Regions from separate parts of the Psychrosphaera sp. 1_MG-2023 genome, predicted to be linked through region 2. Evidence: predicted binding sites of a transcription regulator. Region 2 holds the regulator's gene; each other region holds the start of a gene.

Region 1 (8,026 bases), on a different contig from region 2:
TCCAATGACTATAACCGCAGTCATAATTCGACTCAGTGAATCAGAACTGCCGTTTTGAAATTCGTCCCACACAAACTTTCCTAAACCAGGGTTCTGAGCCAGCATTTCCGCTGCAATTAATACCATCCAAGCGATGCCTAGCGACATGCGCATGCCGGTAAAAATGGCGGGAATAGATGCTGGAATTACGATTTTCTGAATATGTTTTAATGCAGGCAGTCTTAGAACTCGGCTGACATTTATCCAGTCACTATCTAAAGATGCAACGCCAACGGACGTATTTATGACCATCGGCCAAATACAGCAAAGGGTTACGGTGATCATCGAGACTAAAAAGGATTTAGCAACCATAGGATCTGGGGAAACATAAAGTGCGCTAACCACCATAGTTACTAGGGGTAACCAAGCTAATGGGGATACCGGCTTAAAGATTTGGATCACGGGGTTTATAGCCGTATTGAGGGCTTTACTTAAACCAATGGCTATACCAAGTGGTATGGCAATGATTGCTGCCAAAACAAAGCCACTTAACACTGTGATTAGACTGGTCCCAATTTGATCAACAAAAGTTTCTTTACCAGTAAAGGCACGTGTTTTTGGATTATAAGTTGGGTCTTTCGCTATTCGTGCAGCATTTCTTTTATCTTGACGTTCATAAAATGCGATTTCTTTTTTTCTTGATTCATTGTGTTCGTTATAGAGATTTACTATTTGTTCACTTACTGCAACCGGGCCAGGAAACTTACCTAACGAAGTATTAATGTTGTTCGCCGCGGCTGACCAAATTAGCAAAAATACCAAAATTCCAACGATAGGTAGTGTGACGGCATGTAGAAAGTGGACCAAATATGCGGGCATTTGTGCTTTGATCACTGTTTCGTTTTTCTTTGTTATAAATTGGCTAATTAAACTGGACATAGCGGTCTCATTTTTATTAATAGTATTAAAATTTTAGTTAGGCAGCGTTGGGAGCCGCTGCCTAATAGGCTAAATTTTATCGTTTGCTTTTAAACCAATAGCGAACTTAGTCAAGTAGTCATTTGGTTGTTTACCGTTATAAACAATGCCATCGATAAAGTGCGTTTGAGGATCTCTAAACCCATCTTCACCTTTTAAAGATTCAAACTCTTTGGCGTCAACCAACTTTTCTTCAATTAGGGAATTAACGGCTTTCATATATATGTCTGGGCGGTAAACTTTTTTCGCCACATCGAAATACCAGCTATCAGGTTTTGTATCGCTAATTTGACCCCAGCGACGCATTTGAGTTAAATACCAAATCGCATCTGAGAAATACGGATAGGTAGCGTTATAGCGGAAGAAAACATTGAAGTCGGGAACCGCACGCTTGTCTCCTTTTTCATATTCAAACGTTCCTGTCATGCTATTTGCGATTACGTCGTAGTCAGCACCAACATAGTTGGATTGAGAGAGAATTTTGACCGCTGCAGGTCGGTTTGAATTATTGTTTTCATCTAGCCACATAGCAGCTCGAATTAGTGCACGAGTTAGTCTTATCGTGGTATTTGGATATTTTTCTGAGAACTGTTTTGTAATACCAAATACCTTCTCAGGATTATCTTTCCAAATCTCATAATCTGTTACGACAGGTACGCCAATGCCTTTAAATACAGCTTGTTGATTCCAAGGTTCACCAACACAGTAACCATAGATCGTACCTGCTTCTAACGTCGCTGGCATTTGAGGCGGTGGAGTTACTGATAGCAAGGCTTGTGCATCAATTTTTCCTGAAGTATCTCCTTTATGTGGGGCGTAATACCCTGGATGTATACCGCCTGCTGCGAGCCAATAACGTAATTCATAGTTATGAGTAGAAACAGGGAAAACCATGCCCATATTGAAAGGTTTGCCTTCATCAGCATATTTCTCAATGACAGGTTTTAATGCATCTGCTTTTATCGGGTGGACAGGGCGACCATCGGCCATTTTGGGAATATTTGGCTTCATTTGTTCCCAAATTTCGTTTGAGACTGTAATGGCGTTACCATTTAGGTCCATCGAAAAAGGCGTGATAATTTCAGCTTTTGTTCCATATCCAATAGTTGCTGCAATTGGTTGACCAGCCAACATATGTGCGCCGTCTAATCGACCGTCGATTACACCATCTAGTAATACTTTCCAGTTTGCTTGGGCTTCAATAGTTACGTAAAGCCCTTCGTCTTCAAAATACCCGTTTTCATAGGCAACAGCGATTGGCGCCATGTCGGTTAGTTTGATGAAACCAAATTTAAGTTCTTCTTTTTCTGGATAGCCTAATTCTGCAATAGCAGAAAAGCTTAATGACATTGCGACTAAAGTTGCAGTGCCATAAACAGCCGTTATTATTTTTTTGATTTTAGTTGTCATTTTTTATCCCACAGTTGTTCTGGTTTTATTGGTCTTTCAGAGCGATTTGTTTAGTTATTGAGTTGTTTGAAAACTTTTTTAAAGGCAAAAAAAAACCACCGCACATTTAGATTCGTTAGATCTAAACGTAGCGGTGGCTGCTTTGCCTGTATTCACTTCCAGCACTGAAAGCGATTTATTTCTCTAAATATTGCATTATAAGTGCCAATTATTATTAATCCTTTTAATACAGCATGTTATCTTAATGCTTTAGTTGTTATCCCTATAGAAATAGACTGGGTTGCACAAATATGAATCATTAACGCACGGAAATAGTCATTCAAATCAATGCGTTAGTTAAATTAACTTAATGCGTGAATGATTGTGATGTATATTCTGAAGCGCGGTTTGACCACGTTACTGCGATGCGGTTTAGAGTTTTTAGAACTCTGAATATAAAACCGCGGTGGGTGTGTACTTTCGTTATTTTATTCTGGGGGTGGCAAGTAAAAAAGCGATGGGTGTCTGCGTTATTTTATTCTGGAGGTGGCAGGTAAAATTACGGTGGGTGTCTGCGTTATTTTATTTTGGAGCAGGCAGGCAAAATTGCGGTGGGTGTCTGCGTTATTTAATTCTGGAGGTGGCAAGTAAAAAAGCGATGGGTGTCTGCGTTATTTTATTCTGGAGTTGGCAAGTAAAAAAGCGGTGGGTGTCTGCGTTATTTTATTCTGGAGTTGACAGGCACAATTGCAGTGGGTGTCTACGTTATTTTGTTCTGGAGTTGGCAAGTAAAATTACGGTGGGTGTCAGCGTTATTTTTTCTGAAGGTGGCAGGTAAAATTGCGGTGGGTGTCTACGTTATTTTATTCTGGAGGTGGCAGGCACAATTGCAGTGGGTGTCTGCGTTATTTTGTTCTGGAGGTGGCAGAGAAAATTGCTGTGGGTGTCTGCTTTATTTTTTCTGTGGGTGTCTGCGTTATCTCGAATAAGTTTATCGAGGATCTGGCCCAGTTTATTATCTAGATTAACCCTCAATAATATTTGCATTTATACTTTGTTGAAAACGTTCTCTGTATTCCCTTGGTGTTAATTCAACTAATTCCACAAAAAGTTTTCTAAAAGAACTAACATCTTCATATCCGACTTTTAAAACGATTTGTTCCAATGATAATCCACTGCATTCCAATAAACGTTTTGCACTCTCGACTCTAATTTTTTGTAAATAATTCATAGGGGTATCATTTAGTACCTTTTTGAATCGTCTTATTAGAGTTCGCTTCGTTGTGGCAAATTTGTCTGCAAGTAAATCAAGGCTAATTGGTTGAGAAAGGTTTTGGATCATCCATTGTTGGATTTTTTTGATTAGATCATCATGATGACGCTCAGGTAAATCTAGCAACATAAACGGGCGCTGTGAACAGCGGTTTGGGTCAATTAACATAAGACGAGATATTTGATCAGCAAGTTGACCATCAAATAACTCCTCCACTAGCTTTAAACACAAACTTAAATAAGATGTTGTTGCCCCAGCAGTAAAAATTGCTTTATCTCTAACCACTAATTCATCTAACTGGAGAGTAACTTGTGGATATTTTTGAGTAAATATTTTGACTAGCCACCAAACTGTCGTTGCCTTTTTTCCATTGAGTAAGCCAAATTCAGCTGCAATAAAGGTGGAACTGCAAAACGTTGCTATTGGAACCGCATTTTTTTCACACTTTAGAATATCTTGTTTTAGTGGGGAAATTTTTGTTAAGTATTTAGTAAGTGTTTTATCGTCATAAGAAACACCGCCAACAATAACAGCCGCTGAAGGTAGAGCGACATTTTTTAGCGAAGTGGCGTTAATGACTATTCCGCCATCACAAGTAATATTATTTCCATTTGGTGATATTACGTTGACTGTAAATAGATCGGTATCTTGATTGTTTGTGACTTGCCAAAATCGATTGCAGATCATAAAAAAATCAATGATGCCAGTTAGTTGAGAAGCCATCGCGCCATCTGCCGCAAATAATACAATACTTTTCACAATATCCTCCGCCTAATTTAATAATAACCAGTTTGTCATTATCAGCCTGTTTTAAGTCAATAATGACACTTAATCTGCGAAAGTCAAAAAGTTAAAGTGGGTAGACTGAAAATAAAGAGGGATTTGATATGAAAAAAACAAGAATGATTAATGTACTGATTGGCGTAGCTGGGCTATTTGCATCATTTTGGATTAACTTTTTTATTGAGCTTCCACTAATTGGGTATCTTGTTGTTGTTCCAATTATTTGTCTACCCAGTATCATTATTTTTTTACAAGGACTATCAATGTGGTTTTATCAAGAAGAATGAAGCATTTTTTTCTATAAAAAAAGGCCAACGTCGCGTTGGCCTTATGCTTTCGTTAGATGTTATCGTTTAAACACGGAGTTGAACTTGTCCATCGTGACTGCGAACTTGGTAGGTTTTTAGTTCTAATTCTTCTTCTATACATCGACCTGTCATTAGACAATATTGTTGCTTATACAAAGGTGATGCAATTACAATTTTACCTTCAATATCACCAACAATTCCTCTAGACAAAACATTAGCCTTGCCAATTGGGTCGTAATTTTGAATTGCAAAAAGATCGTCGTATTTACCGACTTTAAAAATTGCTATTTGTTCACCATTATGGAGTGCACACACACCAGTGTTTTTGTTTATGTCTGAGACATTGCAAATTGTTTCCCAAATTACTTCCGTCATTATTGTGTTCCTTATTCTACTTCTAACGCTGAAATTTCATTGCCTTTTGCTTTAGCAATTCGTTCAGGAGAGGCGATGCGAGCCTTATTTTGACCACGGTCAGCTTCATAAACTAAACGGTCATCGGTCGCTTCAGAGTTAATAAAATGAGCAAATCGTTTTAGACGTTCGGGGTTGTTGAGTGTTTTCTTCCACTCACATTCGTAGGTGTCGACAATACGCTCCATGCTTGCTTCTAAATCAGCACAAATATTGAGTTTGTCATCTACGACTACTGATTTCAGATACGCTAAACCACCTTCCATATTATCCATCCAGACTGATGTACGTTGTAAGCGGTCAGCTGTCTGGCAATAGAACATTAGAATTCGGTCAACATATTTTATTAGCGTTGCATCATCTAAATCGGATGCGAATAAATCGGCGTGTCTAGGTTTCATACCGCCGTTACCACATACATATAGGTTCCAACCTTTATCTGTTGCGATGATCCCAATGTCTTTGCTTTGCGCTTCAGCACATTCTCTCGTACAGCCTGAAACGCCCATTTTTAGTTTATGTGGAGAACGTAAACCCTTGTATCGCATTTCCAAGTTAACAGCCATGGAAACAGAATCCATCATACCGAAACGACACCAAGTACTTCCGACACAAGATTTAACAGTACGTAAAGATTTGCCATAGGCATGACCGGTTTCAAATCCGGCTTCAACCAATTCATCCCAAATTAATGGGAGTTCGTGTAGTTGTGCGCCAAAAAAGTCAATTCTTTGTCCGCCGGTAATTTTAGTATAAAGGTCGTATTTAACGCCAATTTCACCTAACTTCATTAGGCCTTGTGGGGTAATTTCACCCGCTGCAATTCTTGGAACAACGGAATATGTGCCGTCTTTTTGCATGTTGGCTAAGAATATATCGTTGGTATCTTGTAATTGGATATTGTCATCGGAAAGGATATATTCATTCCAATGAGTCGCTAACATAGAGCCTACCGCAGGTTTACACGTCATACAGCCAGAGCCTGAACCTACTTCTTCAATTAGCTGGTCAAACGTTTTGATGCTTTTAGCACGAATAATGTCGAACAATTCTTGTCGAGAATATTCAAAATGTTCACAAAGGTTGTTATTAACCTCAACGCCCATTTTTTCAAGTTCGGCATTTAAAACCTGGCCAACCATTGCTGTACAACCGCCACAACCAGTCCCCGCTTTAGTACAGCTTTTTAAGCTTGGTAAATCTGTTGCTCCTGCTTGTATTGCTTCAATTAAATCGCCTTTTGAAACGTCATGACATGAGCAAATTTGTGCGGAATCAGGTAGGGCATTAACGCCAAGTGCACTGCCTGCTTCACCATCAATGGCAGGTAATATGAAAACCTCGGGTGCTTCAGGGAGTTGCATTTTTTCCAGCATCATTGGCAACAACGTACCGTACGCCTCAGTGTCGCCAACTAAAACAGCCCCTAATAGTGTGGATTTATCGTTTGATACAATAAGGCGTTTATAAATGCCTTCAGCGTCGTTAATGTAAGTGTAAGTTTGAGCGCCTTCAGTTCGAGCATGCGCGTCACCAATACTGGCAACATCAACACCCATTAATTTTAATTTTGTACTCATATCAGCGCCGGTAAAAGTAACGTCTCCACCGGTTAAATGAGAAACAGCTGCTTTTGCCATTGTATAGCCAGGCGCCACAAGACCAAAAATACGTCCGCTCCATAACGCACATTCGCCTATTGCGTAGATATCTTTGTTAGACGTTAAACATTGGTCGTTGATGACAATACCACCGCGTTCACCAACTTCAATGTCTGAACTTCGAGCAAGTTCATCCTGAGGACGAATACCAGCAGAGAAAACAATCATGTCGGTTTCAACATGAGTCCCATCAGCAAAGTTCATACGGTAGCGACTTGTTTCACCGGGAACGATTTCTTTTGTATTCTTTTCTGTGTGGACATGAACCCCCATAGCTTCAATTTTAGAACGAAGTAGAGTACCGCCACCTTCATCTAATTGAACTGCCATTAAGCGAGGCGCAAATTCAACAACATGAGATTCTAAGTTTAAGTTAACAAGTGCTTTTGCACATTCAAGACCCAATAGACCGCCACCAATAACAACAGCAGATTTACTCTGGCCTGCTGAAGCTGTAATTGCCTCTAAGTCTTCAATTGTTCGGTATACAAGACAGTGTTCGCCGTCGCCTCCAGGAATAGGGGGGACAAACGGGAATGAACCGGTTGCTAGGATCAGTTTGTCATAAGACTCGCTGCGACCACTTTCAGTAACAACGATTTTGGCTGCTTTATCGATACTGACAATTTTGTCTTTTATGATAAATTGAACGCCGTGTTCATCGTAATAATCTTCTGACGTTAACATCAAATCGTCTGCTGTTTTACCTTCAAAATATGAAGATAATTGCACACGGTCATAAGCTAAACGCGGTTCTTCTGAAAATGTTGTGATGTGGAAGTTTTTATAGTCTGGATGTTCGATGAGTGATTCAATGAATTTGTGACCCACCATACCATTGCCGACGACGATCAGTTTTTGCTGTCCCATAATGAAACCTTTATTAATTTTAGAATTTAGTAAAGCTAGACAGAGCGTTGTAATTTCGTCGTTGAAACTACCGGTCAGATTTGACCACCTTCATTGGTATCAGAATTTCTTCTGGCTTCTAGCGAAGCAGGCATGAGCCTTTATGTTTTGATGACTTGGGTACTGCAAGTAGAATACCAACACAAAATCAAGGGAGATTCATCGACTTCTTGTTTGTAAGTTGCTGTTTTTTATCGTCATTTGTTTTTGTAGGGGTTTTGAAGGTAAAATAAGCTTGTGCTTGCATGCACTGAGTTTGTGCAAATTTTGAATTTTTCTCACTATTACCATGCATACTGCCATCTCATGTTTGTTCGTGTATTTTGATTAAA
Region 2 (8,026 bases):
AATAGCGGCGACATTAGCTAGCACAGGGACACCAGCTTTTTATGTTCACCCCGGTGAAGCAAGTCATGGCGACTTAGGTATGTTTACCGACGCCGATATAGTGTTAGCGTTATCAAACAGTGGTGAAACAGCCGAAGTCATTTCGTTATTACCGGTGTTAAAACGCATTGGCTGTGCAATTGTCTCTATGACTGGAAAACCAAGCTCAACACTAGCCGTTAATTCCGATGTGCACCTTTATGCAGGCGTTAAACAAGAAGCCTGCCCACTCGGACTTGCACCAACAGCATCGACAACAGCGAGTTTAGTTCTTGGCGATGCATTGGCCGTGTCAATGTTAGAAGAACGTGGGTTTACCGCGGAAGACTTTGCCCTTAGTCACCCCGGCGGAGCACTTGGCCGTAAGTTATTACTCACTAATAAAGATGTAATGCATACTGAAAAACGGATCCCGTTGGTCACTGACCAAGCGACATTAAAACAAGCGATCATCGAAATGTCAGCCAAAGGACTTGGTATGACGGGGATCACCAATGACCAGGGACAATTAGCGGGTATTTTTACCGACGGAGACTTGCGTCGTTGTCTAGATCAAGACAAGCTCGACATGTCCGCCGGTATAGTTAACTATATGACTCGTAACTCAATTTGCAGCGCCGCAAATATCCTTGCCGCTGAAACTTTGCATATTATGGAAGAAAAAAAGATAAACAGTCTTTTTATAATCGATGATAATAACTTCCCAGTGGGCGCGATAAATATGCACGACTTATTAAAAGCAGGGGTACTTTAAATGCGCAGATATGAAACTTGGTATCAGGCAATACCAAATGATGTTGTCGCTCGCGCGCAGCAAATCAAATTATTAATATGCGATATCGACGGCGTTTTTTCAGACGGAACCGTAATCCTAGCCAACAGTGGTGAAGAATTAAAAGGCTTTAATACCAAAGATGGTTATGGCATTCGTTCTTTAATAGATGCAGGTGTTGAAGTCGCGGTAATCACGGGACGCAAATCAACAATTGTGCAAACTCGCATGAGCAGTTTAGGTGTAAAACATATTTACCAAGGTATGGACCAAAAACTAGAAGGTTACGAGCAACTAAAATCAGACTTAAACTTAACCGACGAACAAATCGCATACATTGGTGATGATTTTCCAGATGCTCCGGTAATGTTAAAAGTTGGCCTTGCAACCGCTACAGGCGACGCGCACCCATATATCAAAAGCATTGCTCATTTAGTAACGACATTAAATGGTGGACGAGGTTCTGTAAGAGAATTAACCGACCTACTGATCATGGCGAACTATGGTGAAGAGTACATTACCGAGAATATCACCGGAGCAAGTCTATAATGTTAGCCCGTGGCGTTGTTGTTATATTGTTTTTGGGGATCGTTGCCGTTTTATGGCAGCCCAATTTCGCGCCACAATCGCAAATGCCTTTTGACTTTGAAGAAGAACTGATCCCGGAATTTACCGCTAAATTGCTGCATCAAGAGTTGTTTGACTCTAATGGTGAACTGCAGCAAGAAGTGTTTTCACAAAAAATGGAGCACTTTTCAGAGTTGTCCCTAACTCATTTTATTTCACCTGAATTTATAATTTACCAAGATAAAAAACCATTTTGGCGACTCTCCGCACAAATTGGCGACATGCAAGAAGGTATATTAACCTTAGATAAAAATGTCATCATGGTACAACTTGGCGAAAAGTCATTGATCCAAACCATAACAACAAATTTTTTAGAAATTAACTTAGACTCTAACTTGGTAACAACAGACAATCCGATTACGATTACGGGTGATAAATTGACAATTGTTGGGCAAGGTTTGGTTGCAAATTTAACTGAAGGCACGGTGACACTAACTCATCATGTGGAAACGCTGATTAAAGGTAACAAGTAATGACATTCAAGCGACACGCGTATATCGCCACAATATTGGTTGCTCTATTTAGTATGGCCGTTTCGGCAAACAGCGAAGATTTGAAAATAAAATCGGACAATCAAGATCTTAATTACAACAACAATACGATGTATTTTAAAGGTAATGTTGTTGTTTCTCAGGGGCCTATATCAATTAAAGCGGATGAGCTATTTGTCGACACCCAGGACGGCACCGGTGAAAAATTAATTGCCAAAGGCAGTCCGGCTTTATTTACTCAAATCGACGAAGAAAACGGTAACTTAACCGCAAAAGCAAACGAGATTGAATACTTTGTTACAACTCAAACCCTTAAATTAAGTGGCGACGCAAAGTTTAAACAAGGTGGCTCTGAAGTACAAAGTGGCTCGATCGAATTTGACCTTGCTAAAAAGCGCGTAAAAGCGGATGGCGATGCCTCAACGGGTGGTCGAGTTACCACTACGATAAAAACAAAAAAGAAAAACGGCTAACGACGGAATTAATAACTCGATGACTAAATTAATCGCAACACATCTCGCCAAGTCGTATAACAAAAGGCAAGTTGTAAAAGACGTCAGTATTTCAGTAAATGCCGGTGAAGTCGTCGGACTACTTGGGCCAAATGGTGCCGGTAAAACGACAACTTTTTATATGATAGTTGGATTGGTTCCTAACGACAAAGGTAGCATTACACTTAATGATATTGACTTAAGTCACGAACCAATGCATGTTCGTGCTCGTCATGGAATAGGCTATTTACCACAGGAATCTTCGATATTTAGAAAACTTACTGTTTCCCAAAATATCATGGCCGTGTTACAAATGAGAAAGGACATCAATGCCAACCAAAAAGCCGATTTGTTAGATGATCTTATTGGTGAATTTCATATAGAACACATTCGCGATAGTTTAGGTATGGCATTGTCAGGTGGTGAGCGTAGGCGAGTAGAAATTGCAAGAGCGCTGGCTGCGGATCCTAAAATTATATTACTTGACGAACCATTTGCTGGGGTCGACCCTATATCAGTAATTGATATTAAAAAGATTATCCAACAACTCGTCGCAAAAGGGATCGGTGTTTTAATTACCGACCATAATGTACGTGAAACGCTTGATGTATGTGAAAAAGCCTATATCGTGAGTCATGGTGAATTAATCGCAGAAGGTACACCAGAAGAAGTCCTTGCTAGCGAAATCGTGAAAAAAGTTTACTTAGGTGACCAGTTCACTTTGTAATTTAGTGTATAACCATTAATTAGTATAATCTGATTGGAATTAGATGAGACCTTCACTTCAATTAAAAATGGGTCAGCAATTAACAATGACCCCACAATTGCAACAAGCCATAAGGTTGTTGCAGTTATCCTCATTAGAACTCCACCAAGAAATTCAAGAAGCCTTGGATAGCAATCCTCTATTGGACGCAGAAGACGAAAGTTTAAATCACGAAAAAAGCGAACAATCGATAGAAGATGTATTGGGTGAAACGGAAGGTCAAAACAAAACGACCGACGACGATACCGACTGGGCGCAGGAAGAAATAAATACCACTGAAGCACTTCAAACCGAAACCATCAGTGAAGAGATGTCTACGGACACAACATGGGATGACTACATGAGCGCCGCCCCTGCGAGCTCTGGCCCAGCATATGAAGGCGAAGACACAGTCTATCAAGGTGAAACCACTGACAATATTCAAGACCACCTCCGCTGGCAGTTAAACCTTTCTACGTTTACCGAACAAGATCTTGCAATCGCGACCGCCATTATTGACGGCGTCGACGAAAAAGGCTTTTTACGCCTCACCGCTGAGGACATCGTAGAAGCCATTGACATCGAAGATGTGGAAATAGAAGAAGTTGAAGCGGTACTTAAACGTATTCAACTATTCGACCCCGTAGGCGTCGCCTGCAGAGGGTTACAAGAATGCTTGTCGGTGCAATTGAAACAATTTTCAAATGACACGCCATGGAAATTTGAGGCCATAGACGTTATCGACAATTACATCGATTTACTGGCCAATCGTGATTACCGGACTTTACTTAGAAAAACCAAGTTAAAAGAACCCGATCTGAAAGATATTCTAGAACTCATCCAACAACTTAATCCAAATCCTGCAAGTGTCGTTATCAAAGATGAAATCGACTACGTCATTCCCGATGTAACGGTCGTTAAGAAAAAAGGTCGTTGGTTAGTAGAGCTAAATCCAAATTCCATGCCTAAACTAAAAATAAACGAACAATATGCATCGTTGTCAAAAACCTCAAAAAATACCAGTGACACGCAATTTGTACGTTCCCATTTACAAGAAGCTAAATGGTTTATCAAAAGTTTAGAAAGTCGTAACGATACGCTGCTAAAAGTATCAAACTGTATCGTGCAGCAACAGCAGGGATTTTTTGAATATGGCCCAGAAGCCATGAAACCAATGGTTTTGAACGATGTCGCAGAAATGGTCGACATGCATGAATCAACAATTTCTCGTGTGACGACTCAAAAATATATGCACACACCTAGAGGAATTTTTGAACTTAAGTACTTCTTTTCGAGTCATGTAAGTACAGAGAACGGTGGTGAATGTTCTTCCACTGCGATTAGAGCTTTAATCAGAAAGTTAGTTGCGGCGGAAAATCAGGCTAAACCTCTCAGTGATAGTAAAATTGCAGAGATCCTGGCTGACCAAGGTATTCAGGTTGCCAGACGGACTATTGCAAAATACCGGGAATCATTAAATATTCCCCCTTCAAACCAACGAAAACGACTGGTGTAAACACCTCTCTATATCAACAGAAGGAATTTTTTATGCAAATTAATTTAACTTGTCGTCATATAGATTTAACAGAGTCATTAAAAGAATACGTAGATAACAAATTTGCTAAATTAGAGCGTCACTTTGACCATATCAATAATGTCCATGTGATTTTAGACGTTGAAAAACTGAGTCAAATAGCTGAAGCAACCTTACATGTAAACGGTGGTGAATTGTTCGCCACTTCTGAACATAACGATATGTATGCCGCGATTGATAGTTTAATAGATAAGCTAGATCGACAGGTAATAAAACATAAAGAGAAATTGACCCGTCACTGATGGGTTTAAACTAAATAAACGTGACGCTAGGGACGGCGTCACAAACAACACCTTTTGGCGTAAGCAAAAGGTAGGCAGTTAACCAAACATGAATTTAAAATTATTACTTCAACCAGATTGCACCAAAGTTATTGCTGATTGTAAAAGCAAGAAAAAAATACTTGAACATATAGCTGAAATTGCGAGTGCGCAGCTGCCAAATTTATCTAGCATAGATATTTTAGAGAGCTTGATGAACAGAGAAAAGTTGGGCAGCACTGGTATAGGTAACGGAATTGCGATACCACATGGCCGAATAAAAAATTCGAGTAAAGCCGTAGCAGTTCTCTTAGTTACCCACAAAGGAGTGAATTACGATGCGATTGATAAACGACCTGTAGATATATTTTTTGCCCTGTTAGTACCAGAAGATCAATGCGACACTCATCTGGCAACATTGGCATCGATAGCAAAAACCTTTGACAACAAAGATGTTTTACGCAAAATTCGTAGAGCAGAAACAGATTTGGATTTATACAACATAATAGAAGCCGCCTAAAATGCATATTTTTATTGTTAGTGGCCGTTCAGGCTCAGGGAAGACCGTCGTACTGCGAGTGTTAGAAGACCTTGGTTATTACTGTGTAGACAACCTACCAGTAAATCTATTGCCAGCTCTATCGCACAGTCTCAGTCAAAATTATGAACAAGTTGCCGTTAGCATTGATGTTCGGAATATTCCAGAATCCGAGCAAGAGCTAGTCGAAAACCTCGATTTTTTACCTAAAAACGTTAATACAACGGTTTTGTATATTGACGCTAAAGACGAGGTTTTGATCCGTCGTTATAGCGAAACTCGTCGCTTGCACCCATTATCAAAAAAAGAGTCTGGCCTACCTGAGGCAATTCAAGAAGAACGCAAGCTCCTTGATTCTATTGCGACTCGTGCCGATTTGTTTATCGACACGTCAGATTTAAACGTTCACCAACTAACCGAAATGGTGCGCGAAAAAATTCTTGGTAAATCGGAAAAAAACCTCGTAATAACGTTTGAATCTTTCGGTTTCAAATATGGTGTACCAAACGATATCGACTTTGTATTTGATGCACGTTTTTTACCAAATCCACATTGGGAACCTGCTCTGCGGCCTTTAACCGGCCTAGATTTACCCGTAATAGAATTTTTAGAAGCCGAGCCATTGGTTAATAAATTTGTATTCCAAATTAATAACTTTATGTCGACGTGGCTGCCACATTTGGAACGAAACAACCGCAGTTATTTAACCATTGCCATTGGCTGTACTGGCGGAAAACATCGCTCGGTTTACATCGCCGAGGCACTTGCAAACTTATATCGCTCACGTGAAAATGACGTTAAAACGCGCCATCGTGAGATAAGTCGTTATTTGAAGAGTGAATAAACATGGAAATTAGTCGTACCGTTACCATAGAAAACAAACTTGGGTTGCACGCCCGTGCGGCCACCAAACTAGCGCAATTAGCTCAGGGATTTGAAGCAACGGTAACTATTCAACAAGCAGACAAAAAAGCCAATGCCGATAGTGTGATGGCATTGTTGATGTTGGCCAGTAACCAAGGTAAAGATGTGACCGTAATCGCGACGGGTAACGAAGCAAAAGTCGCTGTTGACGCTATCTGCGAGCTCATTAGCAATAAATTTGATGAAGACGAATAATTAGTATTTTGATTGTTTTAACTTAAATAAAAACAATCAGTTGCTATTAAAAAATGTCATTTTGAGTTAATATTGGCGGCGAGACCACACTTAGGTTTACGTTTCCTTTATATATTGGGCCAGCGATTGGCAATATATCCTTTATAGAAAGTAACTTCATCACACACTAAGGGTTTTATGGCAGAGCTTTTAGAGCAAGAATACAACATCCCTATCGAAGAACTTAATACTGCACTTAGCGGCGGTATGTTTGTGCACGTTAGAAACATGTTGGATTCGATGCCTACTTCAGATATCGCTCTGTTACTGCATTCCTCACCACCAAAATCTCGAACCGTAATTTGGCAATTAATCGACTCCAGTATCCAAGGTGAAGTTCTCGAAGAACTGTCTGAAGATGTGCGTAACCCTATCTTACGTAGCATGACCCCAGAAAAAGTCGCTGAAGCTGCCGGTAACTTAGACGACGACGACTTTGCCGAAGTTTTACGTGGTATGCCAGATACGATTTATCGTAAAGTATTAAAAAGTATGGACAAGCGAGACCGCAAACGCGCAGAGCGTGTGTTGTCCTACGAAGAAGATACCGCCGGTGCATTGATGAACACCGACACAATAACTGTACGTCCGGACGTAACGGTGGACGTCATTTTGCGGTATCTGAGATTAAAAGGCGCTTTACCTGAAGCCACCGATTATTTGTATGTCGTGGACAAAGACGAAAAATTTATTGGTGAAGTCTCCCTCGCGGCCTTGTTAACCAGCCAACCGGTTAGCCTAATTTCTGAAGTAATGGAAACCGATTTCGAAGTCATTCCTGCAACGATGGAAGAAACGGAAGTCGCGTCTTTGTTTGAACGGTACGACTGGATTTCAGCTCCGGTTATTGACGAAAATGGTTTATTGCTTGGACGTATAACCATCGATGACATCGTCGACGTAATCCGCGAAAATGCCGCGCACTCGATGCTAAGCATGGCGGGTCTCGACGACGAGGCGGATACCTTTGCGCCAATCGTAAAAAGTACCCAACGACGTTCTTTGTGGTTGGGCGTGAACCTGTTTACCGCGTTATTAGCCGCATTTGTCTCCAGCCTGTTTGAATCGACCCTCGACGAATTAGCGTTCCTAGCGGTTTTAAATACCATTGTCCCGAGTATGGGTGGCGTCGCGGGTAGTCAAACACTAACTCTCGTTATTCGCGGGATGGCCGTAGGTCATGTTACACAAGCTAACCAACGATGGTTAATGGGCAAAGAGCTCGCTATCGGTTTCTATAATGGTCTAATTTGGGCTGTGTTGATTGCTGGTGTAGTTGCACTTTGGAAACAAGATTTAATGTTAGGCGCA
Region 3 (8,026 bases), on a different contig from region 2:
CATACCTAACACCTCTACTCGGCGCGAGTTTTCTGGCCGAGCGACTTCAAACGTATCTCCTACTGCTGGAGTACCTGTGACTTCATATTCGATACCCGCAACAACAATTGCTTCACCTGGGGTGAATTCCGTATCAAAACTTTGACCTTCAGGTTGCGGTTTAATTCGTTTTGTAACTGGATCAATTTCATCCATTCTAACACTATCTGCAACCCCATCGCCGATAGTATCGATAAAAGATATCCTAAAATCACCAATGACATTATCTTCAGGATACAAAACAATGCCCCCCGACAGTATTCCGGTACCAGTGTTTGCCGGTATTACCATCGAACCTGAAGTTCCCGGAGTGTATAAAGGATGATCCGGTGGTAACAGATCACCAGGAGGGGTGTTTAAATCTACAGAATTGAGAGCTTCATCATTAGCTGTTGCTACAAATCGCGAGCCATTAATTGTCATGCTATTGGATGCTTGAGACATAACCCACTGCGTGTTTTTTGTTGGTTCACCAAAAGTAAAACTTGTGCCAACAGCTGGTAATGCGGCGGCTGGATCAGATGGGAACTTACGCCCTCCCCACTCGATGGTATCTCCCATTACAAATGGTACTGGACCAGCCACAACCTTGTTTCTATCTAAATCAACAATTTCATACTCGCCTGCAGCAGTAAAATTAACTTCAAAGTTTGATAACTCAGAATCTCGCTGTGGTGACAGGTCTATAGTTTCGCCCGCGACTGGAGGATTTGAGCCATTAGTTTGAAACGTGATCCCTTGAACGGTTATTTCGTCTCCAGGCAAATAACCCGTCACCGAATCTAAGACTTGATTCGCAGGGTCTAGGCCTAGGTCTATTATATCGTAGCCATCACCCGTTGCATTAAACTGAATTTGATAGGTTGTTTCTGGAAATGCTGGCGACCTGAAAGCCGAAGGGTTGGTAACTGTCCCCGTGGATAATTTGTCTGAACTTGGCGTAAAATAACCATAATCTGACGTTAAATTATCCACAAATGCGTTGCCTGTTGCATTTGCATCTACGTAAGTATTCGGGGCGATAAGCAAATCTCTTATCCCTTCATCCCCTTGGTATTGAGCAAAACCAAATTGATCGATTTCATAGGCAGGTGAAGTTGTCTGGTACCCAGAAAATATGTAATCCCCTGCTGAATTTGTTGCATTTACTTGCCCCATAAATTCACTAACCCTAGCGCCAATTTCATTGCCTAAAGCCTGCAAGGCAGCAGAATCATAAGCTCCGTTTATGGCTTGGGTTAACAATTCTTGAGAACGGTACAAAGTATTAGTCATGGAATCTAACTGAGTCTCAGAAACACTATTGTAGCGACGAGCACTATCTTGCGATGCTAAATATCTATCGCTGACCTGGATCTCTTTTTTCAGTCTTATTACCGTATTTGCCCCTGTTGGATCATCCGACGGATTAATGATCTTCTTACCCGTGGATAATTCTAACTGAGCTCTATCAAGGTTTGCTTGACGCGTTTGCAACTGAGCAACGTTTCGTTGGAAATAATTTGCTGTTGCTATTCTAGTGGCCATAAATTACCTCCTAACCTGCCGCTGATAAGAGCGTTTGGAACGTCTCACGAGCAACGGTAATGATCCGCGCTGATGCTGAATATGCTTGTTGGTACTGAATTAAATTTGCCGCTTCTTCATCTAAATTAACCCCTTGAACTGCGGCTAATCTTGCGGATGAACCACTTAATAAGGTTTGATAGGAATCCCGGGCTATTTCTGTACTTTTAGTGTCTACACCTACCGCTGTTACTAGATCTGCATAACCCTCAGAGAAACTATTTAGTCCATTATCCATGGTCTTTTTACTCTGAAAGTTCAACATGCTTAACATATTAGTGTTATCACCCGGCCCAAACTTTTTGTTGTCATTTGGTATCAGATCATTATCTGCATGGGTTAAATTAAACACTTCATTGCCTGCCAACTCACCTTCAAATTGCATGGTAAATCCAGGGCCGTTTATAATTTTATCTGCAGCAATATCTTGAAACCCACCATTAACGGAGTTGCCCGCACTATCTTGAATATCGTACTGCGTGCCGGTTGCGTCTACTACTATTTGCAGCATAGGATCCGGTAAAGGTGGAACATTGTTCGGTGAAGGATAACTGGCATTGCTCACATTATTAATTTCATAAAGTGACAAGCTCACGTTATTTGTATTGGTCACAGAATCTATTTCAAAATAATTATCTGCCGCAGCAATGAGCTTTGGATCTTCAATCACAATATCAATTTTACTTGCGCCATTCTTCAAGGCATTGATTTGCCACCTATCGCCCGCTGTCATATTGTCTGTATCAATGGCCATAGACAAACCGGTATTGCCGATTGTTAACTCAGTGCCTGCATTCATTTGTGCGATCTGCGCAGGATCAAAACTCTCGATAACATTGCCTTTTGCATCAGACACGATAAGATCTGTACCGTCATAGTCTAGATCATAAATATCGGTTGTAAGTTGGCTGGAATTTCGAATATTGATTTCAAATTTAGATTCAACTGGGTTAGTGACCGCACCAAAGGTTCGACTTAGCACTAACTGTGGATCATTAATATCGCTAAATAAATTAGACCCCACTTCGCCATTTAAATCACGCCCTAGTGACTGTTGCCGGTTGAACGAATCTGCAATAACGATAGCAAGTTTCCCTAACTCCCTTATCGCTGGCATTATCATTTCATCGCGGACATCGAGTAAACTAGACACAGAACCGCCGCTTAATTGGTCGGTAACAATTGATTTTGATTCGGAATCTTCTTTGGTCGAAACGCCAATCTCTAAAATACCAGAATCAAATTCATTGCGAATAACAGACATTGGCAATGCAAAGGCACCAGTAACCAAAGTTACGCCCTGGCCAACGGTGACATTCACAGTGCCATCATCTAGCTGTATTGTGTCGACCTGCGTCATCTGACTTAGTCTTTTTATTAGTTGCTCGCGGCTATCTAGCAGATCATTCGGGGCAAAGCCCTCAGATCCAACAGCATTCTCAACCTGAATTTTACTGTTTAATAGTGCAATTTCAGAAGTAATAGAATTGATTTCTGAAACGGATGTATAAATCTCTTCATTAATTGACCCCATATGCTGAACAGCTACTTCTTCATAAAGAGTATTAAAACGTTTTACTGTATTTTCAGCCGTCGACAAAACGACATTTCTAGCTGAGATTAATGTTGGCTCTTCAACAACACCGTTAATGCCATTAAACATTTCTTCAAATGTGGCGGTTATGCCAGTGTCAGGATCGGCCAGTAGGTTATCTAATCGACTGGCGTTTGTTAGTCTTGTTTCATTATAATTGTATTGGCTTTCGTTAAAGATAACTTCATTGTAATTAAATTCATTAAACGTTCGGGTAATGGCAGCTAATTGAGTTCCATTGCCAAGAAAAGTAGAACGAAAGGCGTTACCTACCGTAGACTCAGTTTCAACACGTTGTCGGCTGTAACCTTCGGTATTAACGTTAGCAATGTTATGACCTGTTGTGTCTAACCCAAATTGAGCTGCTGCTAACCCCGATACACCAGTACCTAAAATGCCACTAGCCATTTTCTAACCCCTTATTCGACTTGCGGTTTAACGTCCAAATCGCCAATCATTGTTTTAAAACTGTTGCTTTGCAAAATGCCAAGGATCTTGTCTGCATAATTCGGATCCGTTGCATAGCCTGCCTTCTGTAAACTATGCAAAAAGTGTTCCGCATTGCCAGTACGTTCTAATGCCTCATCGTATCGGCCGTTGCTTTTTAGAAAATTGACAAAGTCGTCAAACGACTCTGAAAAATTGTCATAGACACGAAACGGTTCAATTTTTCTTACCGGTAAGCCATTTTCAAACTCCAAAGTAGATTGTGCAGCTTTAGCGCCTTCCCAATCTCGATGCGCTTTAACGTTAAATAAGTTAAAACTCGACTCACCATTTTTATCTTCGATAATATGTTTACCCCAACCTGTCTCAAGCGCCGTTTGAGCAACCATAACTGCGGGGTTAAGACCAATTTCAGATGCCGCTTTTTTGGCATAACTCCAAATTTGACTAACAAAATCTTTCGGTGTATCAAATTCCGCCGGCTCTTTTTTCTGCTGTTGGGCGATATCTGTTGCCACTGGGTTGACCGTAAGACCGACATGTTTAAACGCATCATCGACCATTTGGTTGAAGTGATTTTTAACGCCGTTCGGAGATAGCAACGCAGGGTCTAAAAATGATGCGCTTAGAGGCAACTTATCCGTAGGATATTGATTTAATGGATCTGTAGTTTGAGCGTTTGTTTGAGAGGTATTCCCAAATTCATGGCGCTCGAATGTTGCGTCGTTTCTCAGTGTCGTGCCATTACGATATCGTTCGGGATCATTGGACAGCTGTTGCACGATAAGTTCTGAAAGGCCTAAACTGCCTTTACTGGCCATGTCAGTAGCAAGTTGTTGGTCATACATATCACGGAAAAACTTAGTCGTGTTTGAATGCATGGGGTTACCCTCTTCAAACGCGGCGTTCGCTTTTCGCATCGACTGCAACATCATATTGATGAAAATAGACTCAAAGTGTTCAGCAGCTTGCTTCAACGCTTCTTTGTCATCAGGGTTCGCTCCCGCATGCGCTTTAAGCTGCTGGATCCCCGCTATGTCTAGATAATTACCTGCATCGCCTAACTGATTCATATGACGTTATTTTGACATTAGTTAATAATAACGTGATTACTTCAAGAAACGCGCCAACTCGTTAGAAGCCTTATTTAAGTCGCTTTTGTTAAGCTTTGGATAATCTAATTTGTCATAACTAAAATTTTCTAGTTACTAATGCTGGGATTGAGATTGAGATTGAGATTGAGATTAAGATTGGAACTCAAACGTCAAAAGCCGCTTTTGCGGCTTTATAACAGGATATATAACGAGGTGATTAGTGAGCTAAAGTAAAATATTTACCTAATTCATTTTGCATTTCATCATTCAAATTACCAATGAAACATACACGAGATTTATCTGGTACACGCGAAAAAACCTCTTCGATTTGCGCTGCAATGCCACCTTCGGCTAGCTCGATTTGCTCAGCAAAATACTCAGAATCTTCTTCATCTTCAATATTGGTAAGTGCTTCAAATGCGCCAAGCCCAACCGGTGTAAATTGAATTTCATTATCTTCAATTACGCCACCTGAGAGACAGCAAAATATCTGTTTTTCAAAGTAAGCAACTTCATAAACATGGTATTGAACCTGTTGGTCTTTGTCCAATTCTAACATCTCTAGAATTGCATGATTTGTATCTTGATTCGCAGTTACATTTGTTAATAATACTTGGGCGAAACTCATATCGATCCCCTTCCTGTTTTTTATTTAGTTAAATTAAATTACAACCAATTGCCCGTCAATTGCGCCAGCTTGCTTTAATGCCTCTAATATTGCCATTAAGTCACCTGGAGCAGCTCCCACTTGGTTTATCGCTCGAACTAGGTCGTCAAGGTTAACGCCTGGGTCAAATACAAACGCGCGGGTATCATCACGAGCTACATCTATAATGGTTTGGTTTGTTACCTGAGTTTCACCATTTGAAAGCGGCTCAGGTTGATTTACGTCTTGATTCTCTGCAATGGTCACCGTCAAGCTACCATGCGTAATAGCAGCAGGCTTAAGCTTAACGTCTTTACCTATAACGATAGTGCCTGTTCTTGAATTTACAATAATTTTGGCGGACGTATCGGCTGGCGTAAATTCTAAGTTTTCTAACGTTGATAGATACGCAACACGCTGTCCAATATCTCTTGGCGCTATTACTCTGACAGAAACTGAGTCCAATGGTTTTGCCGTATTAGGACCGACTAGGTTGTTAATTGTATCAGCTAACCTTTTAGCTGAAGTAAAATCAGCTTCGTTTAAATTGAAAGTGATATAATCCCCGTTTCCAAATGGCGTTGGAACGGTTCTCTCAACGGTAGCGCCATTAGGAATACGCCCCACTGTCGGAATATTGACTGTGACCGAAGAACCATCTTGGCCTTGAATGCCTAGACCGCCAACAACCAATGACCCCTGCGCAACGGCGTAAATATTGCCGTCAGCACCTTTTAACATTGTCTGTATTAATGTGCCGCCTCGCAAACTTCCGGCACTGCCAATTGACGATACGGTAATATCTATACTTTGTCCTGGTTTCGCAAATGCTGGTAGATCAGCGTGGACGGCAACCGCAGCAACATTTTTAATTTTAGGTTTTAAATTTGGATCCAATTGAATACCAAAGTTACCTAACATCGCTTTAAAGCTTTGTTCCGTAAATCGTGTTTGTTCACCGGTGCCTGGTAAACCAATGACTAACCCGTAACCTACGAGTTGATTAGACCGAATACCTTCGACCATCGATACGTCTTTAATTCGTGTTGCTTCTGCTTGCATCGAAACGACACCAATTAAGCAGCTAAATAGCAGTATTAAACCTTTCATATTTGCTCCTAAAATGGCCACATCGAGCTCATAAAAAATTGTGATATCCAGCCAGCTTCATTGCTTTCTGCCAAGCTGCCTTTACCACTGTACGAAATTCTTGCATTCGCAACGCGGGTTGAATCAACAGTATTCTCAGAACTGATGTCTTCTGACCGTACAATGCCTGTCAATCGAATAAATTCTTGTCCGGTATTTAACGTAAGCCATTTTTCGCCACGTATTATTAAATTTCCGTTTGGTAATACTCTTAAAACATGGACAGTAATTTGGCCACTTAAGCTATTACTTTGATCTGATTTGGCATCACCTTTAAAAGTGCCATCGGAGCCTATCCCCATCTGCAGCGTATTACCGCCAATGGTTGGTGCAAGACCGTTTAATCCAACTAACGGTGATAAACTCGCGTCTGTTTCTTTTTTAGTTTCTGTTTTAGCTGACTTAGATGCCTGAGTATTTTCCATTAATAAAACTGTGATGATGTCACCAACACGGCGTGCCTTAGTATCTGAATATAGGCCATTTGACCAACCACTCTGATACAAACTCCCCGTTGCAACAACTTCATCAGATTTGATTTCAGGCATTATAGGTGCGAAAAACGTATCTTCTTCTTCAATATCATGATTCACCGCACAGGCTGATAAATAAACAACACATAATGACGCGGCTAATGCTTTTGACATGCGTTTGGTAAACTGAACCTTGGGTTGTTTTGCCGTGAATAACATCATAATAAATCTCCAGAACTCTATAGCTGCTGAGTAATAAAGCTAAGCATTTGGTCAACTGTCGAAATTACTTTTGAGTTCATTTCATACACACGTTGACTCTCAATCATGCTAACTAGCTCTTCAGTTACGTTTACATTTGACGTTTCTAGAGCGCCCTGTACGATGATACCCAAACCGTTAACCCCTGGGTTACCTTGAACCGGGGCACCACTTACTCCAGTTTCAATATATAAATTTTGACCCGTTGGCTCTAAGCCGGCAGGGTTAATAAACTCTGAAATGGTCAACTGTCCAATAACAACACCAGCACCTTGACCCGGTACTTGAACTGAAATTTCACCTTGCTGGGAAATTGTTATCGACTGCGCTTCAGCCGGAATTGTTACTTCAGGCTGCAATGGGAAACCGGCCCCAGAGGTTACCAATCGTCCATTTTCATCAATTGAAAACTGGCCATTTCGAGAATAAGCTAACGTTCCATCTGGGCGTTGGATTTCAAAAAAACCTTTACCTTGGATCATAAAATCCAGGCTGTTTTCAGTCGTTGTCATATTCCCTTGCGAGAAGTTCTTTTGAGTCGCGACAACTTTAGTACCAGCACCGAGCATCAAACCATTTGGCATTTCAGTGTCCTGGGACGACCGACCACCAGGTTGGTTAATGTTTTGATAAAGTAAGTCTTCAAATACGGCTCGACTCTTTTTAAATCCGATAGTACTGGCGTTGGCCAAGTTATTGGATATTACCGCAATTTCAGTTTGTTGAGCGTCAAGCCCAGTTTTACTAATCCACAATG
Region 4 (8,026 bases), on a different contig from region 2:
CTGACCGCGAAGATTTTTGGCGAAAGTACCGGATGGCAGCTTGGTTTGAACGAGCCATCTATGCCCCTGATCAGTTACGACAGCGTATGGCATTTGTTCTTAGCGAGATTTTTGTTATCTCAGAGTTTAACGATGTTTTAGGCAACGACCCCAAAGCGGTCGCTAATTATTATGACCTGCTCGTCACCCATGCTTTTGGTAATTACCGAGACCTATTAGAAGCCGTTAGTTTGTCTCCAGCAATGGGCATTTATCTCAGCATGTTAGGTAATGAAAAACCAGATACTTCCCGCAATATTCGTCCTGATGAAAACTATGCCAGAGAAGTAATGCAATTATTTACGATTGGTTTGGTTGAGCTGGAAAATGACGGTAGCATCAAACTTGACGAAAATGGGGCTCCGATATCGACCTACGATCAGGCCACAATAAAAGGTTTTGCCCATGTATTTACTGGCTGGCATTACAATGGCACTACGGAAGATACTTGGTTTCGCTGGTGGGATAATCAAGATCTTTACGGCACTATGGTGCCGGTTCAGGCCTTTCATGACACTGCTGAAAAAGCGTTATTTAGCGGTGTTTTGTTACCCGCTAATCAAACCGCAGAACAAGATTTAAAAGCTGCACTAGATGCGCTGTTTAATCACCCAAATGTTGCGCCGTTTATTGCTAAACAACTGATCCAAAAATTTATTACCAGCAATCCAACACCTGCGTATGTTGAGCGAATTGCGAATGTTTTTATCGACAATGGCGCTGGCGAACGAGGTGACTTAAAAGCAGTTGTGAAAGCCCTTATTTTAGATGAGGAAGCGATCAACGGGCATATTAGTGCACCAGATACTTTCGGTAAAATGCGTGAACCTATTTTAAAGGCTACCCATTTATGGCGAGCGTTTAATCTAACAACCGACAATGAAATTATCGATATGGGATGGCCTGACTATTATTTTAATCAAGCGCCATTAGCATCGGCGTCAGTTTTTAATTTTTACCGTCCAGATTACAGCCCACCGTCCTTAAAAAACGCTACAGGTTTAGTAGCCCCAGAGCTACAAATAGCAACTGAAACGGCAGTAACTCATACGTCGAACTTTGTCGCATGGCTTGGTATGTGGCACGCATTCAGTGGGGATTTTAGTGAAATAGAAGAAGATAAACGGCAACAGCTTTGGATTGATCTTACCGAATATGTCCCATTAGCTGAAAGTGATCCAAGGCAAATCATTGAGCAACTAAACCTAATTTTAACCGGCGACATATTAACGACCGACGCCATTGATCTACTGGTGGATTATTATGGTGAACTTGAATGGGCTCCAACCCATGAAAGGATCTCTAATATTATCTTTCTAATCATGTCTTCACCTCAATATTCGGTCATACGATAGGAGTTTCCATGGATCGTCGAGCATTACTAAAATCATTGCTGGCCGCGGGGGTGGGGGCAACAACGTTTGGCGCAACCGCAGGGCAAATGAAGTTGCTCAATACGTTTGCTCAACAGCAACGTTTTGATGACTACAAAGCGTTAATCTGTGTGTTTTTATATGGTGGCAACGACTCTTACAATATGTTGGTGCCAACCGAGTCATCAGATTATGGTCGGTATTCGGTTGTAAGACAAAACCTTGCTGTACCTCAAGAATCACTTATTTCATTGAATACAACTTCGTCACTGCCCTATAGCTTGGGTGTTCCGGACTATATGACACCCATTTCTGATTTATTTCATAACCAGCAGCTCGCTTGGATCAACAATGTTGGGCCACTTGAAGCGCGCGTGAATAAGTCTGAAATTAAAGCTAAAACCGCATCTTTGCCACCGCAATTATTTTCCCATAACGACCAACAAAAGTTATGGGAGCGGGCCGACAACAACTTAACCGGTTTATCAGGTTGGGCGGGACGTATCGCTGACTTATTATCGGATGTCAATCCAGCAAGTCCAATCCCATTGAACATTTCCCTTGCGGGCAATAACGTATTGCAAACTGGAGAAACTAAACCTTCTTATGGCATTACCGCTGATGGCGCAGATATGTTTGGAGGTTTAGACCCAAGACATAATTGGAACGATAAACGCATAGCGGTATTCGACCAACTCATCGCCATGGACAAACATAAAATAGGTGGAGCCTATCGTGATATTGTCAATCGCGCACGTAGTAACGCATTGGTGATAAACCAAGGATTAGAGTCGATACCAAGATTAACGTCGACATTTAACGACAATCGATTTGAAGACGAACTGCACATGGTCACTAAGATGATCAGCGCCCGTGAAACTTTGTCGATGCAACGTCAGGTCTTTTTTGTAGGATTAGGAGGTTGGGATACCCACGACCGACAAAACGACGCTCACCCTGAACTTTTAGCACAATTATCTAACGGTTTAAATTCACTAAACAAAGCGCTTGTTGAATTGGGGGTTAACGATAACGTAACGACATTTACCATGTCTGAATTTGGACGGACCTTAACCAGCAATGGCGACGGAACTGACCACGGTTGGGGCGGGCATCAAATGGTTATGGGCGGAGCGGTCAATGGCGGCCAACTTTATGGCCAAATGCCATCACTGGAATTAAACAGCGAGGACGATTACGGCGATGGTCGAATTATTCCCACCACCGCAAGTGAGCAGTATTCTGCAACATTAGCTAAATGGTTTGGATTATCAGATGCCGAAATTGCCATGGTATTCCCACATCTGAGCCGGTTTGATTTGGCCGATCTCGGATTTATGGGGTGAGGATTCTACCCAACGCCGTTTTATGTCTAATCGGTGGCTATTTCGATTTATTCTGAATCGAGAACATAAAAAAACACCAATCAAACTGATTGGTGTATTCTCAAAGTCGTTTAGTAATTATTAAGCTTGTTTTTTAGATCGAAGCGATACTAAGCCAATCAAACCCATTGCGAAAATAGCAAGTGACGTCGGCTCTGGCACTGCGTTTATTTCAGCAGTAATGTTGTAACTATAATTACGAGCTAAGCCATTATAATAAGTGCTTGAACCGAAAGTTGGAGCATTTCCAACACCTTGACTTAAATTACCAGAATGATTATTACTACCACCGCCTGTTAAAAATACCGGGTCACCGCCGATATAAGGGATTACGCTACCAGCGCTAACGCCGTTAACGTCGGCATCTAGAAAACCAGAAGTGATAGTTTCACCTGCCGCTAAGCTAAATTGGCTCAAAGTAGTGGAGAAATCTAAACTTAGGTTACCTGTACTAAAATAATCAACACCTGAATATCGTGTATCACCAATAGCCATAATCGTAAAATCATTGGATGCTGCATTATTAATTTTTACAACAAAAGGTGTTACCTGGCCACGGTTATTTCCAACAGTGAAATTAAAATTATTTAAAGTGACAAGTTCGTCAGCGCCTGAAGTATTTGTATAGGCATCATACTCATTGATAATCATTATGGACTGCCAAGAATCGACAACGCCGCCAGAAAGTGTATCACCTAGAGTGATAATTCCAGCATGACTAACACCAACAAAACAATTCGCAGAGAGGATTAGTCCGATTAAACTGGTTTTTAAAAATCTAAATTTCATTAGTAATTCCTATATAACCCAAATCTAAATCGATGGGTAATTCTAAAAAGTTAATATGTTTAAATCACGATTTATGCCAGTATGTAAAGTGTAATTATTTCAATATGTTATGTTTTGTTTCGGATTGGAAAATAGATTTTTGTATAATAACCTGACACAGTTTTGATTATTATATAATCGTTATTTTTCCTAGCCTTTTTGGGCTGCATCAACGCCAGAAACTAAAATCTGGCCAACCGCTAGTGGGGGTTTTTAAATATCGCAATTTATTGTGCAGGTCTTGTGTGCGATTGGTGTGAAGTAGATTAATTTGGTACTAATAGACAAAGTGCGGTGGTTACGCGTTTGAAGCGGCTCACTTATCCACATTTAAGTGATTACGATATAGCTAACATCAGATGGAGATTGGTATGAAATTTTTAGTTTTCTTGGGGACGGTTCGTGATAGTACTCCTCCAAAGCCTGCTCGTTTAGGGGTAAGAGTCACTGAGGCGATAATAGCGTGTCTTAAAAGCCGATATGAAGAACATGAAATTGAATTGGTCGATGCTTTGGATTACCCATTCGACACCGTTTTTAAGCCTCACTTTGCTTATCCTAAAAGTAAGGCGCCTACCGAACTCAATGACTTAGCGGCTAAAATAGAAGGTGCTGATGGGTATATTATGGTTAGCCCTGAATATAATCATTCAATGAGTCCTGCGCTTGCTAACCTTTTGAATCATTTTGGCAGCTCTTTGTTCTCCTATAAGCCGAGCGCAATTGTGACTTATTCTGCAGGGCAGTGGGGTGGCATGCGGGCTGCAATCGGAATGCGAGCTTACTTGTCTGAACTAGGCTGTTTACCAGTGTCAGCAATGATCCATGTACCAAAGGCTCAGGAGGTTTTTGATGATAATGGAAAAGTGCACGATGGCGAAGATCAAAACTCTTGGTTTAATTATTTTGGACGAACACTCAACCAACTGGTTTGGTGGTCACAAGCCTCCCAAATTCAACGAGCAGAATTAGATCCCCATAAGTTTGTTCGTGATTTCAAATCGAGTCCTTCAGAGCGAAATGCGCCTTAATAACTTTTGACATGGTCAATTTCCTACAGGGTTTGAGTCAGTTAATTTGTCGCTGACTCAGCAATCGGTAGGGGAGCCCAAAAATCACTTGGGCCGACTGATATTAGCAACTAAGGCAATGTTGTTTTGTTCCGCATTTTAAGTATTGGAAGCGTAAGTTTGGTACAGTAAATCGTCGCTTGCTTAGCATACCGAGAGGGTAGGAAATACGCCCTCATACGCTGCGTTTGAACCTCGTAATTACCAGCCTCATCCGGTATTATCTAAACCAATAGAATCCGCTTGAACTATGAGAACAAAAGGTATGAAGTACTGTGCAATATTGTCGATGGACAGTTTGGAAGATTTTGAAGCGTATGATCATCTAATCGAACCTCATTTGTTAGCTCGTGGGTGGCAAACAAGTACAGTATCGTGGCGTAAAAAAAACGTCGACTGGTCACAATATGATATTGTATTAATTCGTACGCCTTGGGATTATCAAGAAGATGCAGACGCGTTTTTGGCGGTATTAACTGACATCGAACAATCAACCGCACGACTTGAGAACAGCTTTGAGATGGTTAAGTGGAATATCGACAAGATTTATCTGCAACAACTGGAACAGCAAGGTGTACCTCTGGTTCCAACCATTTGGCAGTCCCGGTTAGGCAATAATGCTATCAACCAAGCGCAATTAGACAGTTGGTTTAGTGAGTCAGGTTCTGAGCAAATGGTATTAAAACCACGAATAAGTGCAAATTCCGACAATACCTTTTGGCTTAAAAAGAGTGAAAGTTGTTACGACTTCGAACAGCTAAATAGTGCATTCAGTGAACGTGATTTTATGATACAGCCTTTTGTTCCTGCCGTAATAGAAGAAGGTGAGTATTCACTATTTTATTTTAATGGTGAATACAGTCACGCGATTTTGAAAACGCCAAAAGATGAGGACTTTCGAGTACAGGAAGAACATGGCGGACGTTTAAAATTGATCACGCCAGAGGCTAAGTTAATCGCAAGTGCTGACCACTGCATGTTTGCCATAAAACAAACGCACGAAATGCCACTGTATGCGCGCCTTGATTTGATCAGGTTTAAAAATGACTTTGTTTTGATGGAAGCTGAGATGATTGAACCATCCCTATATTTTAATATGGAACCAGCTTCAGCGGAACGATTCGCTGATGCATTTGTAACTCGGATGACGGCTCTTTTGAGCTAAATATAATTAAGTTAAAAGGCGGCTATGCCTAAGTACAATTGGTAACTAAATACCAAATAAGTCTGGATGTGCAAATAGGTTTTAACTCAAAACTCTATGATTGGTTATTCTTTAGGGCGATTGCTTTTTTTGCCCCATTTACGCCTAACGAACTGAATTTTGGAAGGATCTTTTTTCCAGCTTTGGTATTGATTATGAACCCCTTTGGTTAAGCGTTGTGAGTAGCTTTCTAACAAGTCCACACCAACTAATATGGCAACCACTACAAACGACATTAAAATCGCGGCACCAAACGTACCTTTGGCTACTATTACGCCAATAGCGGCTAATACCCAAATGGTCGCGGCAGAGGTTACGCCAACTACAGCCCCATCTTTTGCCAACATGACACCGGCACCTAAAAAGCCAACGCCGGTAATAACTTGGCCAATAATACGAGAAGGATCAGACATCTCGACCGAAACGCTGTCTGCGGCGGCAACAAATATATAGGTACCTACGACGATGAGAGATGAGGTTCTTATGCCCACAGGTTTACCACGGTATTGGCGTTCAAAGCCAATCACAGTGCCACAAAGGACAGCCGTTAATACGGCAAGCCAGCTGTACGGTGATATATCGAAGATCTGTTCAGTTATCAAAATAAGCTTTTTAAAATTAGTGGGTAACGGAATAGGAAACTTTTTTCCCAAATAAATTATGCGACGGTATTTAACTACGAAAGATAAAACTCATTTACGCTTTACGTTGCAATTGTAAATAAGGCGGTTGAATGAGAAACACTCGACACCGCCTGTATTCTAATATTGTCTAATTTAACGACTTACTCGATCAATTATAGTTATCGTAATCATCATCAAACAGGTCACGTCGTTTTTTTGCTTCAATCTTTTTACGAGCGGCACTGTTGTGTAAACTCCGATAACGCTTTGACTGGTGATGCAATGACGAGTCAAACTCATCATTAAAATCTTCATTTTTCGACGACCAGGATATGTCACTATTGGTTTCGTTGGCTTGTCTAAAATTTCTACTCATTAAAGTTCTCTTAAAATAAACGTAAGTCATTTACGTACTGTAAATAATGAAGACTGTTTGTTAAAAACAAAAGCAATATATATTTATTCGTACGATTAAAATTGTTTGTCGATAGGTTATTGGGGTATAGCCCAAAGTTTATATTTGGTCAAAAAATCGTCGCTTTTATTTAATGTTCGACAATAAAAATTGATGCTTATAACAAAAAAAAACAGTTGGATTATTGACCCCACATATGGAATTTTATACGCCTATTATTACTTGCAAATGACTAAGTTTGCATCGAAAAACAATTTTAATTTAAGAGTAAAAGTTAAAGATGACTACCGACAAATTAATGTCTACAACTGAGTTTTGCCACGACCGAGTTTCGGTATTTAATGTTGGAGACGAATTTTGTTCTGAAACCGAAATACAAGCGGTTAGCACCGATCAACCACAAACACGTTTTCGTGACGCGGTGCGTGTTGTTGCTGATCAGGGCGAGTATTGGTTATTTGATTATGGTGTTGTTGTATTTTGGGGCATGGATGAAGAAGAGATTAAGCGTCTAGTCGCTAAATTTGTAAAACAGTCGGAATCTAACTTAGAAAAAATCGAAGAACACTATCTGTTTGGTTTCGCCAATGAAATAAAAATAAGCAAAGATTTTATTACCTTGCCTGACAATAATCCGTTATCACGTTTGGCGGTTTCACATGCGTTGGCGCAGTCGATTAAGTTGGTAGAATTTGAGCAAAATGCGCAAAATACCATAGTGAATCATTCACATTTACCCGAAACGTTAGCTAAGTCGGGTAAAATCGCTTTGTCTCGTAAACACATCGCCAAAATTCGAGGCATGTTGTTCCGCACAAAAAGCGACATTATTTTGCACTATGGGTTGCTCGATACCCCAGAGTTCTTTTGGGAATACCCAGAGTATGAGCATATATATAATGCGCTCGCTAAATACATGGATATTCATCCGCGAGTTGAATTGTTATCTAAAAAGCTCGAAACCATTCATGAATTGTTTGAAATGTTGGCCGATGAGCAAAAACATCAACATTCGTCGTTTTTGGAGTGGATTATTATCATATTAATCGCTATTGAGATTGTGATCTATTTTGTTGAATTAGCAGCGTA

The links. Region 2 encodes sigma-54, which starts transcription at its own class of promoters, with help from an activator protein. Its sites were predicted from a motif close to GTTGGCACGNNNNTNGNNT; they were not measured.
Region 1: Q4575_RS17205 (CmpA/NrtA family ABC transporter substrate-binding protein) is a predicted target of sigma-54. The motif match lies at 2,558-2,576, and genes of this name have one in related genera.
Region 3: flgJ (flagellar assembly peptidoglycan hydrolase FlgJ) is a predicted target of sigma-54. The motif match lies at 4,759-4,777, and genes of this name have one in related genera.
Region 4: Q4575_RS07695 (PEP-CTERM sorting domain-containing protein) is a predicted target of sigma-54. The motif match lies at 3,805-3,823, and genes of this name have one in related genera.

What each region holds. Positions count from the first base shown of each region.
Region 1 covers NZ_JAUORW010000021.1:50,422-58,447, forward strand. Annotated here, with positions in the region: gene Q4575_RS17200 (ABC transporter permease) at 1-858, opposite strand, end outside; gene Q4575_RS17205 (CmpA/NrtA family ABC transporter substrate-binding protein) at 988-2,367, opposite strand; gene Q4575_RS17210 (GlxA family transcriptional regulator) at 3,371-4,378, opposite strand; gene Q4575_RS17215 (hypothetical protein) at 4,507-4,689, shown strand; gene nirD (nitrite reductase small subunit NirD) at 4,756-5,085, opposite strand; gene nirB (nitrite reductase large subunit NirB) at 5,097-7,655, opposite strand.
Region 2 covers NZ_JAUORW010000019.1:42,731-50,756, forward strand. Annotated here, with positions in the region: gene Q4575_RS16405 (KpsF/GutQ family sugar-phosphate isomerase) at 1-793, shown strand, start outside; gene kdsC (3-deoxy-manno-octulosonate-8-phosphatase KdsC) at 794-1,360, shown strand; gene lptC (LPS export ABC transporter periplasmic protein LptC) at 1,360-1,911, shown strand; gene lptA (lipopolysaccharide transport periplasmic protein LptA) at 1,911-2,402, shown strand; gene lptB (LPS export ABC transporter ATP-binding protein) at 2,422-3,147, shown strand; gene Q4575_RS16430 (RNA polymerase factor sigma-54) at 3,191-4,681, shown strand; gene hpf (ribosome hibernation promoting factor) at 4,714-5,001, shown strand; gene ptsN (PTS IIA-like nitrogen regulatory protein PtsN) at 5,090-5,539, shown strand; gene rapZ (RNase adapter RapZ) at 5,541-6,401, shown strand; gene Q4575_RS16450 (HPr family phosphocarrier protein) at 6,404-6,676, shown strand; gene mgtE (magnesium transporter) at 6,854-8,026, shown strand, end outside.
Region 3 covers NZ_JAUORW010000003.1:77,304-85,329, forward strand. Annotated here, with positions in the region: gene flgL (flagellar hook-associated protein FlgL) at 1-1,566, opposite strand, end outside; gene flgK (flagellar hook-associated protein FlgK) at 1,577-3,607, opposite strand; gene flgJ (flagellar assembly peptidoglycan hydrolase FlgJ) at 3,619-4,719, opposite strand; gene Q4575_RS03295 (hypothetical protein) at 4,958-5,368, opposite strand; gene Q4575_RS03300 (flagellar basal body P-ring protein FlgI) at 5,402-6,496, opposite strand; gene flgH (flagellar basal body L-ring protein FlgH) at 6,505-7,182, opposite strand; gene flgG (flagellar basal-body rod protein FlgG) at 7,248-8,026, opposite strand, start outside.
Region 4 covers NZ_JAUORW010000006.1:191,796-199,821, forward strand. Annotated here, with positions in the region: gene Q4575_RS07685 (DUF1800 family protein) at 1-1,394, shown strand, start outside; gene Q4575_RS07690 (DUF1501 domain-containing protein) at 1,403-2,758, shown strand; gene Q4575_RS07695 (PEP-CTERM sorting domain-containing protein) at 2,879-3,586, opposite strand; gene Q4575_RS07700 (NADPH-dependent FMN reductase) at 3,997-4,656, shown strand; gene Q4575_RS07705 (RimK family alpha-L-glutamate ligase) at 4,961-5,860, shown strand; gene Q4575_RS07710 (MgtC/SapB family protein) at 5,965-6,504, opposite strand; gene Q4575_RS07715 (hypothetical protein) at 6,692-6,898, opposite strand; gene Q4575_RS07720 (RMD1 family protein) at 7,218-8,026, shown strand, end outside.